2 linked regions of the Bremerella sp. P1 genome follow. The protein of the gene in region 1 binds, or shares a complex with, the protein of each later gene. Links are inferred from orthologs where the notes say so. Each region holds a gene or a part of one and is shown in the gene's direction. Other genes may lie near its edges.

What was found.
Region 2: the proteins of hisH (region 1) and hisF are in contact, whole or in part, in a crystal structure (PDB 6RU0), measured with the Thermotoga maritima proteins. The link is inferred for Bremerella sp. P1 from one-to-one orthologs. Residues at the interface, in WP_004080484.1 of Thermotoga maritima: Asn15, Arg18, Arg22, Arg117, Leu118, Pro119, His120, Met121, Gly122, Trp123, Asn124, Asn134, Gly135, Tyr136, Tyr138, Val140, Tyr158, Glu180, Lys181, Ser182, Ser183, Lys184, Ile185; in WP_004080486.1 of Thermotoga maritima: Met1, Leu2, Ala3, Arg5, Ser40, Glu41, Asp45, Glu46, Ala70, Glu71, Ile73, Asp74, Ile75, Pro76, Phe77, Asp98, Lys99, Ser122, Gln123, Glu161, Thr195, Leu196, Asn247, Arg249, Glu251.

What each region holds. Positions count from the first base shown.
Region 1 is NZ_CP118164.1:764,790-770,749, reverse strand. Bases 1,701-4,695 are described here. They hold hisH (imidazole glycerol phosphate synthase subunit HisH), read left to right. Parts: upstream 1,701-2,891; coding sequence 2,892-3,500; downstream 3,501-4,695. Other genes in these bases: PSR63_RS03175 (hypothetical protein), read left to right, coding at 4,354-4,695; hisA (1-(5-phosphoribosyl)-5-[(5-phosphoribosylamino)methylideneamino]imidazole-4-carboxamide isomerase), read left to right, coding at 3,618-4,340; PSR63_RS03190 (OmpA/MotB family protein), read left to right, coding at 1,898-2,698; PSR63_RS03195 (hypothetical protein), read left to right, coding at 1,701-1,835. In the rest of the region: PSR63_RS03200 (prepilin peptidase), read left to right, coding at 1-1,179; more of PSR63_RS03195, read left to right, coding at 1,242-1,700; more of PSR63_RS03175, read left to right, coding at 4,696-5,133; PSR63_RS03170 (elongation factor G), read left to right, coding at 5,248-5,960. UniProt on the Escherichia coli protein: IGPS catalyzes the conversion of PRFAR and glutamine to IGP, AICAR and glutamate. The HisH subunit catalyzes the hydrolysis of glutamine to glutamate and ammonia as part of the synthesis of IGP and AICAR.
Region 2 is NZ_CP118164.1:2,229,232-2,233,579, reverse strand. Bases 1,483-4,348 are described here. They hold hisF (imidazole glycerol phosphate synthase subunit HisF), read left to right. Parts: upstream 1,483-2,464; coding sequence 2,465-3,232; downstream 3,233-4,348. Other genes in these bases: PSR63_RS09180 (type IV pilus twitching motility protein PilT), read left to right, coding at 3,302-4,348; PSR63_RS09190 (ATP-dependent DNA helicase), read left to right, coding at 1,483-2,078. In the rest of the region: more of PSR63_RS09190, read left to right, coding at 54-1,482.

The sequences.
Region 1 (5,960 bases):
TGGACGTGGGTGCCCAAGAATTACGATCCCTGGAGCAAGCCACATCCTGACGTCCCACCGCGCAGCTTGTTGGATAAAGTACCGGTCTTCGGCTGGCTCGGCCTTGCCCGTGAAAGCAAGGTGCATGGAACCGGTCACTGGGTGCAGCCGCTGTTGATTGAACTGGGCTGCGGGTTCTTCTTTGCCTGGTATTACCACTGGGTGATCTCAGGAGAACTGGTTCCCATCACGGTCAACGTTCCGCTCAGCCAGGCGGCGTTGCATTCGATCTACTTGCAGCACATCGTGTTGATCTCGTTTATGGTGATTGCCACGTTTATCGACTTCGATTCACGCACGATCCCTGACTACGTCACGGTGCCCGGCTTTCTGGTGGCACTCGTCTTCTGTTGGTTGCTTCCCTTCGTGGGACTGCCGATCCCGGAAGGGCGGCCTTTCTTCGGGTTGTCACAGCCGGGAAGCCAGATGGAAGCGATCCCGCTGCATGCGGCTGCACTGAGTGACTGGCCTGCGGCTTGGAATGGAAGCTCGGCCTTGGTGGTTGGTCTCATATTGGCGGTTAGTTGGTGGTTCGCCCTTTGCCCGAAGCTGATCTGGACTAAAGGAGGGATGACGAAACTCTTCCGTTACCTGGTAGCCAGCTTCGTACGTTACTCGCTGAACTGGTTCTACCTGAGCATGCTGGCCCTTTTGCTTGCGTTCGTCTCGGCCGCATGGATGTGGGGTGGCGAGGCTGTCTGGCAATCGGTGTTCTCGGCACTGCTGGGAATGGCCTTTGCCGGCTTGTTGATCTGGATGGTCCGTTTCTTTGCCAGCTTGGCGATGGGGCAGGAAGCGATGGGTTTTGGTGATGTGACGCTCATGTGCATGATTGGGGCCTACATCGGCTGGCAGCCGGTGATGGTGATCTTCTTCCTCGCGCCGTTCATTGCGTGCTTGTTTGCCATCGTGAACTATCTGCTTACCGGAGATGCCTACCTGGCGTACGGTCCTTACCTGTGTATCGGAACGCTGATCGCGATGATCTTCTGGGGAGGATTATGGCAGCAGTATGGCCCGCTCTTGGGCCTGGGACCCTGGCTGCCGGCACTGTTCCTGGCTCTGCCGTTGGTGCTGGGGGGCATGCTGATGGCGTGGGTCTGGATCAAGTTCACGTTCATCTATCCGGACGAAGCGTAACCGCACAATCGCTACAAACGGCCTCTAAACGGTGAGCTATCCTTGCTTCGAGGACCTCACCCATGTTCTGGATCGAAACCACCAACAACTTGAACAGCGCCACTGATCTTGTGCGCCGCCGACGCTATGGCGTTATCCAAGTGGAATCAGGCACATTCCACTCGCTGACGCTACGTCCGTGGCCGAAGCTGATTTCCCGGCTGGAGATCGAAACGCTCGGTCGTTGGAAGCATCGCCGGGGTGGGGATCACGTTCGGTTGTATTACAACTTCCCGATCAGTTCGCCCGGCTTTCTGACCTTGGCCTACGTCGAATCGACCCGGCAGACGACCTGGAAGACCCTTCGCCGCAGCCTGGAAGTTCTGGACTGGGTAGCCGAAGTCCGCCGGGCCAATGCCAGCGTCTGCGAGCTTTCCAACGAGAAGATCAGCTCGCGGCTGATGCAGCGTCTGGGGTGGGAGACCCACTGCGAGCACCTTTCGGGTCGGCACTTCATCAAACGCTTCTATGGCGAGTATCCGCGGCACGGGTGGCTGCCGGTTCCAGCCGAGCCACTGGGAAACTTCCGCCGCGAGATCCCATCTCTTGATCTGGCCGCGACTTTCGAGGACGCCGGGCACGAAATCGATCTTGTCGATGATAGGGTGGGTTGTTAATATCCGCCGCAATTCCTGATTTTGCCTCAAGTTTCCCCGGCCCTTAGCCGACACGGCCTGCCATGTTTCGTTTGTGCTGTTTCACCTTGGTCTCGCTAGCACTTGCTGGCTTGGGCTGCAATCAAAATGCAGCCTGGCGGCAACAGCAAGTCCTTGCGCAGCAGCAAACTCAGGCCCAGATCGCTGAATTTGAACGCCGTGCTTCTGGCTTGGATGCCTCGAACCAGGATCTCCACTCGCAGCTGGCTCAGTCCCAACAGCAGCAGAAGATCTTGCAGGATGAGCTCTCGCTCGTTCGTCGCCAACTGAACGACACGACTAGCCAACTGGCACAGTCGCAGGAACTGGCCAAAGAACAGCAGCAAAAAGTTCAGACCATGATGGCTTCGACCCAGTACCGCGGTGGTGCGGTGATTCGGCCGAACAACAGTCTGACCTCGGAACTCAACAAGATTCAAATCCCCGGCGTCACTGCCCGGCAGGATGGCGATGTACTCCGTATCGAGATCCCGGCCGACGCGTTGTTCCAGACCGGAACCAACTCGTTGATTCCCAACTCGGACAACATCCTCTCGCAACTGACCAGTACCCTGCAAAGGGACTTCCCTCAGAACAAGATTGGCATCGAAGGGCACACCGACAATCAGCCGGCGATGCCCCCTTACACGTCCAACCATCAACTGTCGGCCAGCATGGCCCAAACCGTCTTCGACCAGCTGACCTCACGCTACCGCATGGATCCCTCGCGACTGGTCGTCGTAGGACACGGATCGAACCATCCGGTCGTTTCCAACGCCACTCCGGTCGGTCAGCAGAAGAATCGACGCGTCGACCTGGTGATCTATCCCCAGTCCGACAATTAGAACACATGCATCTGAGACGCACTCCAGGTTTCCCCCAGGGAACCTTTTCTACCGCCTAACCAGTCAGGCCAAAACGAACTACAATAGGGCCCTTGGGCGAACTTTTGTCCATGGGTTGTGTCTGCCGTGGGGATGCTTCTTCCCGCTGCGTTTCTGTCGTTGATTTGCCTCGAATAGTGAACTTGCTCGCCTGATGATCACGATCGTCGACTACCAGATGGGTAACCTGCGGAGTGTCCAAAAAGCCTTTGAAAAGACGGGGCACGCCGCGCATATCACCAGCGACCCAAAAGAGATAGCCGCGGCAACCAAGCTTGTTCTGCCTGGCGTGGGAGCATGCGGAGACGCGGTCGATGAGATCCGTCGCCGAGACCTTGAAGGCCCGATCCGCGATCAGATTGAAGCCGGGACCCCGTTTCTTGGGATTTGTCTGGGCCTGCAGATGCTGTTCGACGTCAGCTACGAAGGGGGCGAACACGAAGGCCTGGGGATTCTGCCTGGCAAGGTCGTGAAGTTTGAACTGCCCCATGGCTTTAAAGTCCCCCATATGGGTTGGAATCAGGCTCACTTCGTGCACCGACCGCCCATTTTTGAAGGGATCGACGAGGGGACGAATTTCTACTTCGTTCACTCTTACTATGTCGTTCCAGAAAGCGACGATGTGGTCGCGATTACGGCCGATTATGGCAGCCCTTTTTGCGCTGCCGTCTGGAAAGACAACCTCTACGCTACCCAATTCCACCCCGAAAAAAGCCAACAGGCTGGGCTGACGGTGCTTCACAACTTTGCCCAGTTGGCGTAGATATCCCCCGCATTAACTTGATCTAGTGGCAAGAATTTTCTTGCTGATTGTTACCTCTTGTGAGATATTGCCAGGACGCCGAAGGGTTCGGCCGTTCGGCGGAGAAAGGGACCCACGATGCAAATTTGGCCGGCCATTGATCTTCTCGGTGGCAAATGCGTGCGACTCCAACAAGGAGACTACAACCGCGAAACGGTCTACGGGGATGACCCGGCTGAAATGGCGAAACGATGGGTCGATGAAGGAGCCGATTGTCTCCATCTGGTCGACTTGGATGGGGCCAAGGACGGAAGTCTGAAAAACCGCGACGCGATCTCTGCGATCGTTGCCGCTGTCGACATTCCCTGTGAAGTCGGTGGCGGGATTCGCGATGAGAAGACCATTGACGAACTTCTCGATCTCGGACTGGCCCGCTTGGTGATCGGCACCAAGGCCCTGCGTGAGCCCGATTGGTTTGCCGCCATGTGCGAGAAATTCCCGGAAAAGCTCGTTGTCGGAATCGATGCCAAAGAAGGCATGGTCGCCACCGATGGCTGGCTGGAGGTGAGCACCACCTCGGCGATCGACTTGGCCAAAACGTTCGAACATCTGCCCATGGCGGCCATTATCTACACCGACATCGCTACCGACGGCATGCTGGCCGGTCCGAATGTCGAAGCCATGCAGGCCATGAAAGAAGCCGTTAAAGTGCCAGTCGTTGCGTCTGGCGGTGTCACCTCGGTCGAGGACGTGAAGAACCTGACCGCCGCCGGACTGGACGGTGCGATCGTGGGACGTTCCTTATACGAAGGCCGATTAACCGTACGTCAGGCGGTCGAAGCCGCTGGCGGTGTGAGGTAACCAATTAAGTTCTATGCCCGAGCGTGATCTGACTTCTGAATCGGTCGTCCCAAGCTCGGGCAAAACTTGGGGACTACGCTTTAGCCTGGGCGCGATGATGGTGATCGTCGCCCTGTTTGCCGGCGTGTTTGGTTACCTTTCTTACTTCCGACCGGCCAAGTGCCTAGTGAGCTACCAGGTCGTCACGCTACCAGCCCAGGAAGTCGATCGCCTGGGGCTTGAATTCCATGTGATCGACGACTCGTCCTACCGCTGGGCACTCGACCCGAAGGATGAGATTGCTGAGCTCATCCGGCGGCAGAGCCGGACCGAGAAACCACTCTACGAAAAGCAGATGACGGTTGCCTCTTGGCCTCGTCAGGCAGATACCTATACCTACATTCGTCCTGCCGTGATCAGTGCTTCCACCAGCCCTCACCCCGAATTCAAGAGCGGTGAGTTTGCTGGTTTCTGGGGCGTACGAAAAGTTGGCGGACAGTTGATGTTTCGGGTCGAAGCCCACACGGCAAATCGTCAACCACGTATAATGACGGTAGACGATCAACGCCTTGGGCGTTTCGACGAGGTGGCCGGGGCTCTTGCTTACGAAGGAGAGTTTCCGACCTCGAAGTTAGTCTTCGCTGCACCTATGGGGGATCAACATGTTCACCTCATCGTCGTCGAAGCAAAAGAAGCAAACGCATCCGACCCGGCCGTTTATCGACCTGGGACAACCAGTTCATCCGAACAACAACCTGAGTTATCAACCAAGCCACAAGATCCACAACCTGAAGCGGTACACAACGACGAATAGCCCATAAATAGCCATAGACAAATCACCCCACGGAGAAGAGGTTCCCCGTGGTACTCCCCACGTGGGAAAGCCCTTTTCTCGTGTCTATTCCCAAAGCACGAAAGGAGTTTAGTTATGGCAACTTGTGCAACAGAGACCGTCCGCGATATTGTCTTATGCGGTCATGGTTCGACTGGGAAGACGAGCCTGATCGACCGCCTACTTGAGATAACGCACGCGGTGGACGGAACGCACAGTGTGGACGACGGAACGAGTGTCTGCGATTTCGAGCCGGAGGAAAAGGCTCACCATCTTTCCATTGAGGCGACTCTCGCCCACTTTCAACATCAGGGACTTCGCTTCAACGTAATCGATGCTCCCGGCTACCCTGACTTCATTGGCCATACCATCTCGGCCATGCGCGGAGCCGACACGGCCATGATCGTCATCGACGCGCACGCAGGTATCGCCGTCAATACGCGGCGTGTTTTTCAAGAAGCCGAAAAGGCCGGCATTGGCCGGATGATTGTTGTCAACAAGATCGATACCGAGCACCTCGACTTCGCGTCCTTGATGCAATCGATCCGCGAGACGTTCGGCCAGGCCTGCGTTCCGATCAGCTTTCCTCGACTAGAGAACGGCGCCATCGTTGGTGTCGTCGATATTCTCGATGAGAAGGCCGACACGTCCAACGCCCCCATCGATCCAGCCATTTATAAAGAGTCGCTCGTAGAAGCGGCTATCGAGGCGGACGAAGAATGGATGGAACGCTACTTCGAAGGCGAAGTGCCCACTAACGAAGATTTGAAGGCCCTCATCCCCAAAGCGGTCGCCAACGGAACGCTGAT
Region 2 (4,348 bases), 1.5 Mb from region 1 along the record:
GTAAACAGTTACCGACCCTGTAAAGCCATACCAGTCAGTCAAGCAGTTCACGGATGGATAACCTGTCAATCGAGGACGTTCTCGGCCCCCAGGGGCTGATCGCTCGTCGATTACAACAATACGAACAGCGCCCCGAGCAGATGGCCATGGCCCAGGCCGTGGGCAAGGCCCTGGCCAAGAACCGCCACCTGGTGGTCGAGGCCGGGACGGGCGTCGGCAAGAGCTTTGCCTACCTGGTGCCGTCGATCCTGTGGGCTTGTGGCCAGCAAGGAAATGGTGAGAAGTCCCGCCGCGTGGTCATCTCGACCCATACAATCAGCTTGCAGGAACAGCTGCTGGAAAAGGATATTCCGCTGATCAACGCGGCCATTCCCTTGGAATTCACGGCCGTGCTGGCCAAGGGCCGTGGCAACTACGTGAGCCTGCGTCGGCTGGGATCAGCCTCGCTTCGCAGTGCCAGCCTGTTCGACAAAGACGAAGAGACGACGCAGCTCCGCACGCTCAAAGAGTGGTCGAAGAAGACGGCGGACGGCTCGCTAAGCGATCTCGACTTTCGCCCAGCCATCAAAGTGTGGGACGAAATCGCCAGCGACAGCGGCAACTGCCTGGGACGCAAGTGTCCTTCGTACGACGACTGTTTCTACTACCGGGCTCGCCGCCGGATGCAGAACGCACAGCTGCTGATCGTGAACCATGCGTTGTTCTTCAGCGACCTGGCCCTGCGGCGTAGTGGCGTCAGCTTGCTGCCTTCGTACGACGCGGTGATCTTCGACGAAGCGCACACGCTGGAAGGGGTCGCCGGCGATCACCTGGGGATGTCGGTCACGTCGACGCAGATCGACTTCGCCCTGAACAAGCTGTTCAACGAACGCACCCAGAAAGGCCTGCTGGTCCATCACGAGTGCAGCGACGCGATGAACCAGGTAGTGCATACCCGCTATCGAGCCCAGCAGTTTTTCAACGAGCTGGATAGCTGGCTGGAAGAGAACCCGGGCGGAAACGGCCGCGTGAACGTGCCGGAGCTGATCCCGAATGTCCTCTCGCCGGCGATGGCCAAGCTGGCCCAGATGGTGAAGTCGGAAGGGGATCGCTTTGAAGAGGAAGGTACGCGGCAAGACTTTCATTCGCTGTCGGACCGCATCTTCCTGATGGCCGACTCGATCGAAGCCTGGCGGATGCAGAAGATGGAACACACCGTCTACTGGGTCGAAAGCAGCCAGCAGCGTGGACCTTACCGACGAGTGAAGCTGTTCGCCACGCCGATTGAAGTGGGGCCAGTGCTCAGGGAAGAGCTGTTCCAGAAGGTGGACAGTGTGATCCTGACCAGCGCGACGCTATCGTCCTCGCCGAACGAGGGCTTTGACTTTTTCAAGGATCGCATCGGCATCACGCGAAACGACGAGGTCACCTCCGGCAGTCCGTTCGACTACAAGAAGAACGTCAAGCTGGTCCTGGTGAAAGGGATGCCAGACCCCAGCAATCGCCGCGACTACGACCAGGCGCTGGCCGATATGGTGAAGCGGTACGTCGAGCAAACCCAGGGGCACGCGTTCGTGCTGTTCACCAGTTACGACATGCTACGCAACTGTGCTTCCCGCGTGAGCCGCTGGATGAGCCAGAACGGGTACACGCTGTTCAGTCAGTCCGACGGCATGCCACGTGGGCAGATGGTACAGAAGTTTAAAGAGACGCCGGGCTCGGTGCTGTTCGGAACGGATAGTTTCTGGCAAGGTGTCGACGTCCCGGGGGATGCCCTGCAGAACGTGATCATCACCAAGCTCCCGTTCAGCGTGCCGGACCATCCGCTGCTTCAGGCTCGGCTGAATCAAATCAAGGAACGCGGCGGCCAGCCGTTCTCGGAGTACCAACTGCCCGAGGCGATCATCAAGCTGCGGCAAGGCTTCGGCCGGCTAATCCGAGGGCACTCGGACAAGGGCATCGTGGTCATCCTCGACCCACGCGTGCAGACGAAGGGCTACGGACGAGCCTTTCTAAAAGCGCTACCGGAGTGTCACCTGGTGGAAGATAGCTTTGCCCAGGCTGGCTCGGCGAAGCCGACTTGGGATGACTATATCTAGGATCGAACGCGGAGATCTCCTGGATTGTTCATTGCGTTTACCAATAGCCTCCTAGGCCTGGAAGGCCGACCGAAAATACGATGGTTGGATTCGGTCGCCCTTCCAGGGCTTACTTTACGACGGGCCCAGAGTACCAGGGGTTATCACCCCTGGCTACATTCGGCCGGGCCTCCGGCCCTTAGGGCGTGGGGGCTTTGTGCTTTGCATTGCCCGTTGTTGGGCATGTGCCTGCGTTAATTTCAGGTGTCAGGAAAGCACTCCATACTCAAGTGGGGTTAGTTGACCCTGACTCCTGTCCCGCTTACAGTAGATTTGCCTTTCTACGGGCCCTTTTCTGGGTTCGGTTTTGTTAATGCAACCCTTTCTGAAAGCTGCGGTTAGCATCGATGTTGGCCAGCCGTGTCATACCGTGTTTGGACGTCAACCAAGGGCGTGTCGTCAAAGGAACGAATTTCGTTCAGCTGCGCGACGCCGGTGACCCGGTCGAAGTCGCTGCGCGCTACGAGCGCGAAGGGGCCGACGAGTTGGTGTTTTTGGACATTACTGCCAGCCATGAAGAACGCGACATCATCCTCGATGTGGTGCGGCGAACGGCGGAAGAGGTGTTCATGCCGCTGACCGTTGGGGGCGGCATTCGCACGATGGAAGATATTCGCTCGCTGCTTAATGCGGGGGCCGATAAGGTCTCGATCAATTCGGCGGCCTGTAAAGATCCCGAGTTCGTCAGCCAGGCGGCCAAGCGATTTGGTAGCCAGTGCATTGTGGTGAACATCGACCCCAAACGCGTACAGAAAGATGGCCAGGAAGTGTGGGAAGTCCACATCAACGGCGGTCGCAAGCCGACCGGCCTCGAAGCGGTCAGCTGGGCGAAGCGGGTTGAAGAGCTGGGTGCCGGCGAGATCGTACTGACGAGTATGGATCGTGACGGAACCAAGGATGGCTACGATCTGGAAGTCACCAAAGCGGTCAGCGAGGCGGTAACGATTCCCGTGGTGGCCAGCGGTGGGGCAGGGCACCCCGAGCATTTGGCCGACGCGATTCTGGAAGGCAAGGCAGATGCTGCCCTGGCAGCGAGCATTTTTCACTTCGGCCAGTTTACAATTCATGAGACCAAAGAATTGATGCGCGACCGGGGAATTTGTGTCCGGCTTTGATTTCACGGCCGTCGCGAATCAAAATGAGGCGCTTGTCCTCGAACGTTCAGGAACTGAGGTAGAAGAGTCATGGCAGAGATCGATAAAGCGATAGCCGAGAAGTTTCTCTCGGGGGACAAAGAGTACGAAGTCGACAAGATCTTCCGCGCCCTGGTGAAGCTGGAAGGTTCCGACTTGCACATGAAGGTGGGCCGCCCGCCGATCGTGCGCGTCAACGGTACGCTGAAGAACCTCAACCGGGGGCCGATCGATGCCGAAGAAATGCTGCGACTCTTGTGGCCTCTGCTGGATGAACGCAATACGAAAATCTTCCAAGACAACGGCGGTGCCGACTTTGCCCACGTCGTTGACGTCGACGGCGAGAAGTGGCGTTTCCGTGTGAATATGTTCACCCAACTGGGCAACGTCGGTCTGGTCGCTCGTCGTATTAACAACTGGATTCCCAACTTCGAAGGGCTGAACATTCCGCCGGTGATGGAAGAACTGTGCAAGTTCGATCAAGGGATGGTCCTGCTGGCCGGGGTGACGGGTTCTGGTAAGTCAACGACGATCGCGTCGATGCTCAACTGGATCAACCGACACTACTCGAAACACATCCTGACGCTGGAAGACCCGATTGAATTCGTCTACACCGAAGATAAGTGCCTGATCAATCAGCGCGAGATCGGGCAAGACGTGAAAGACTTCGAGATTGCGATGGCGCACGCCGTGCGTGAAGACCCCGACATCATCCTGATTGGTGAAATGCGTGATCAGGAAACGTTCCTCACGGCTATCCACGCGGCGGAAACGGGGCACTTGGTGTTCGGAACGATCCACGCTTCGAGTGCCTCCAGTACGATCGGCCGTATTCTCGACTTGTTCCCCGAAGAAATGCACGGCTCGATTCGCAGCGCTATCGCCTTCAATATGAAGGGGATCGTCGCGCAGAAACTCCTCAAGTCGATCAAGCCGGGCGTCGGCCGTGTGCCGACGGTCGAGATCATGACGATGAATCCAACCGTCCAGAAACTGATTCTGGAAGGCAAGGACAGTAAGCTGCCCGATGCGATTCGTATCGGTAAAGACGACGGTATGCAAGACTTCACGATGAGCCTCAAGTCGTTGATCGACAAA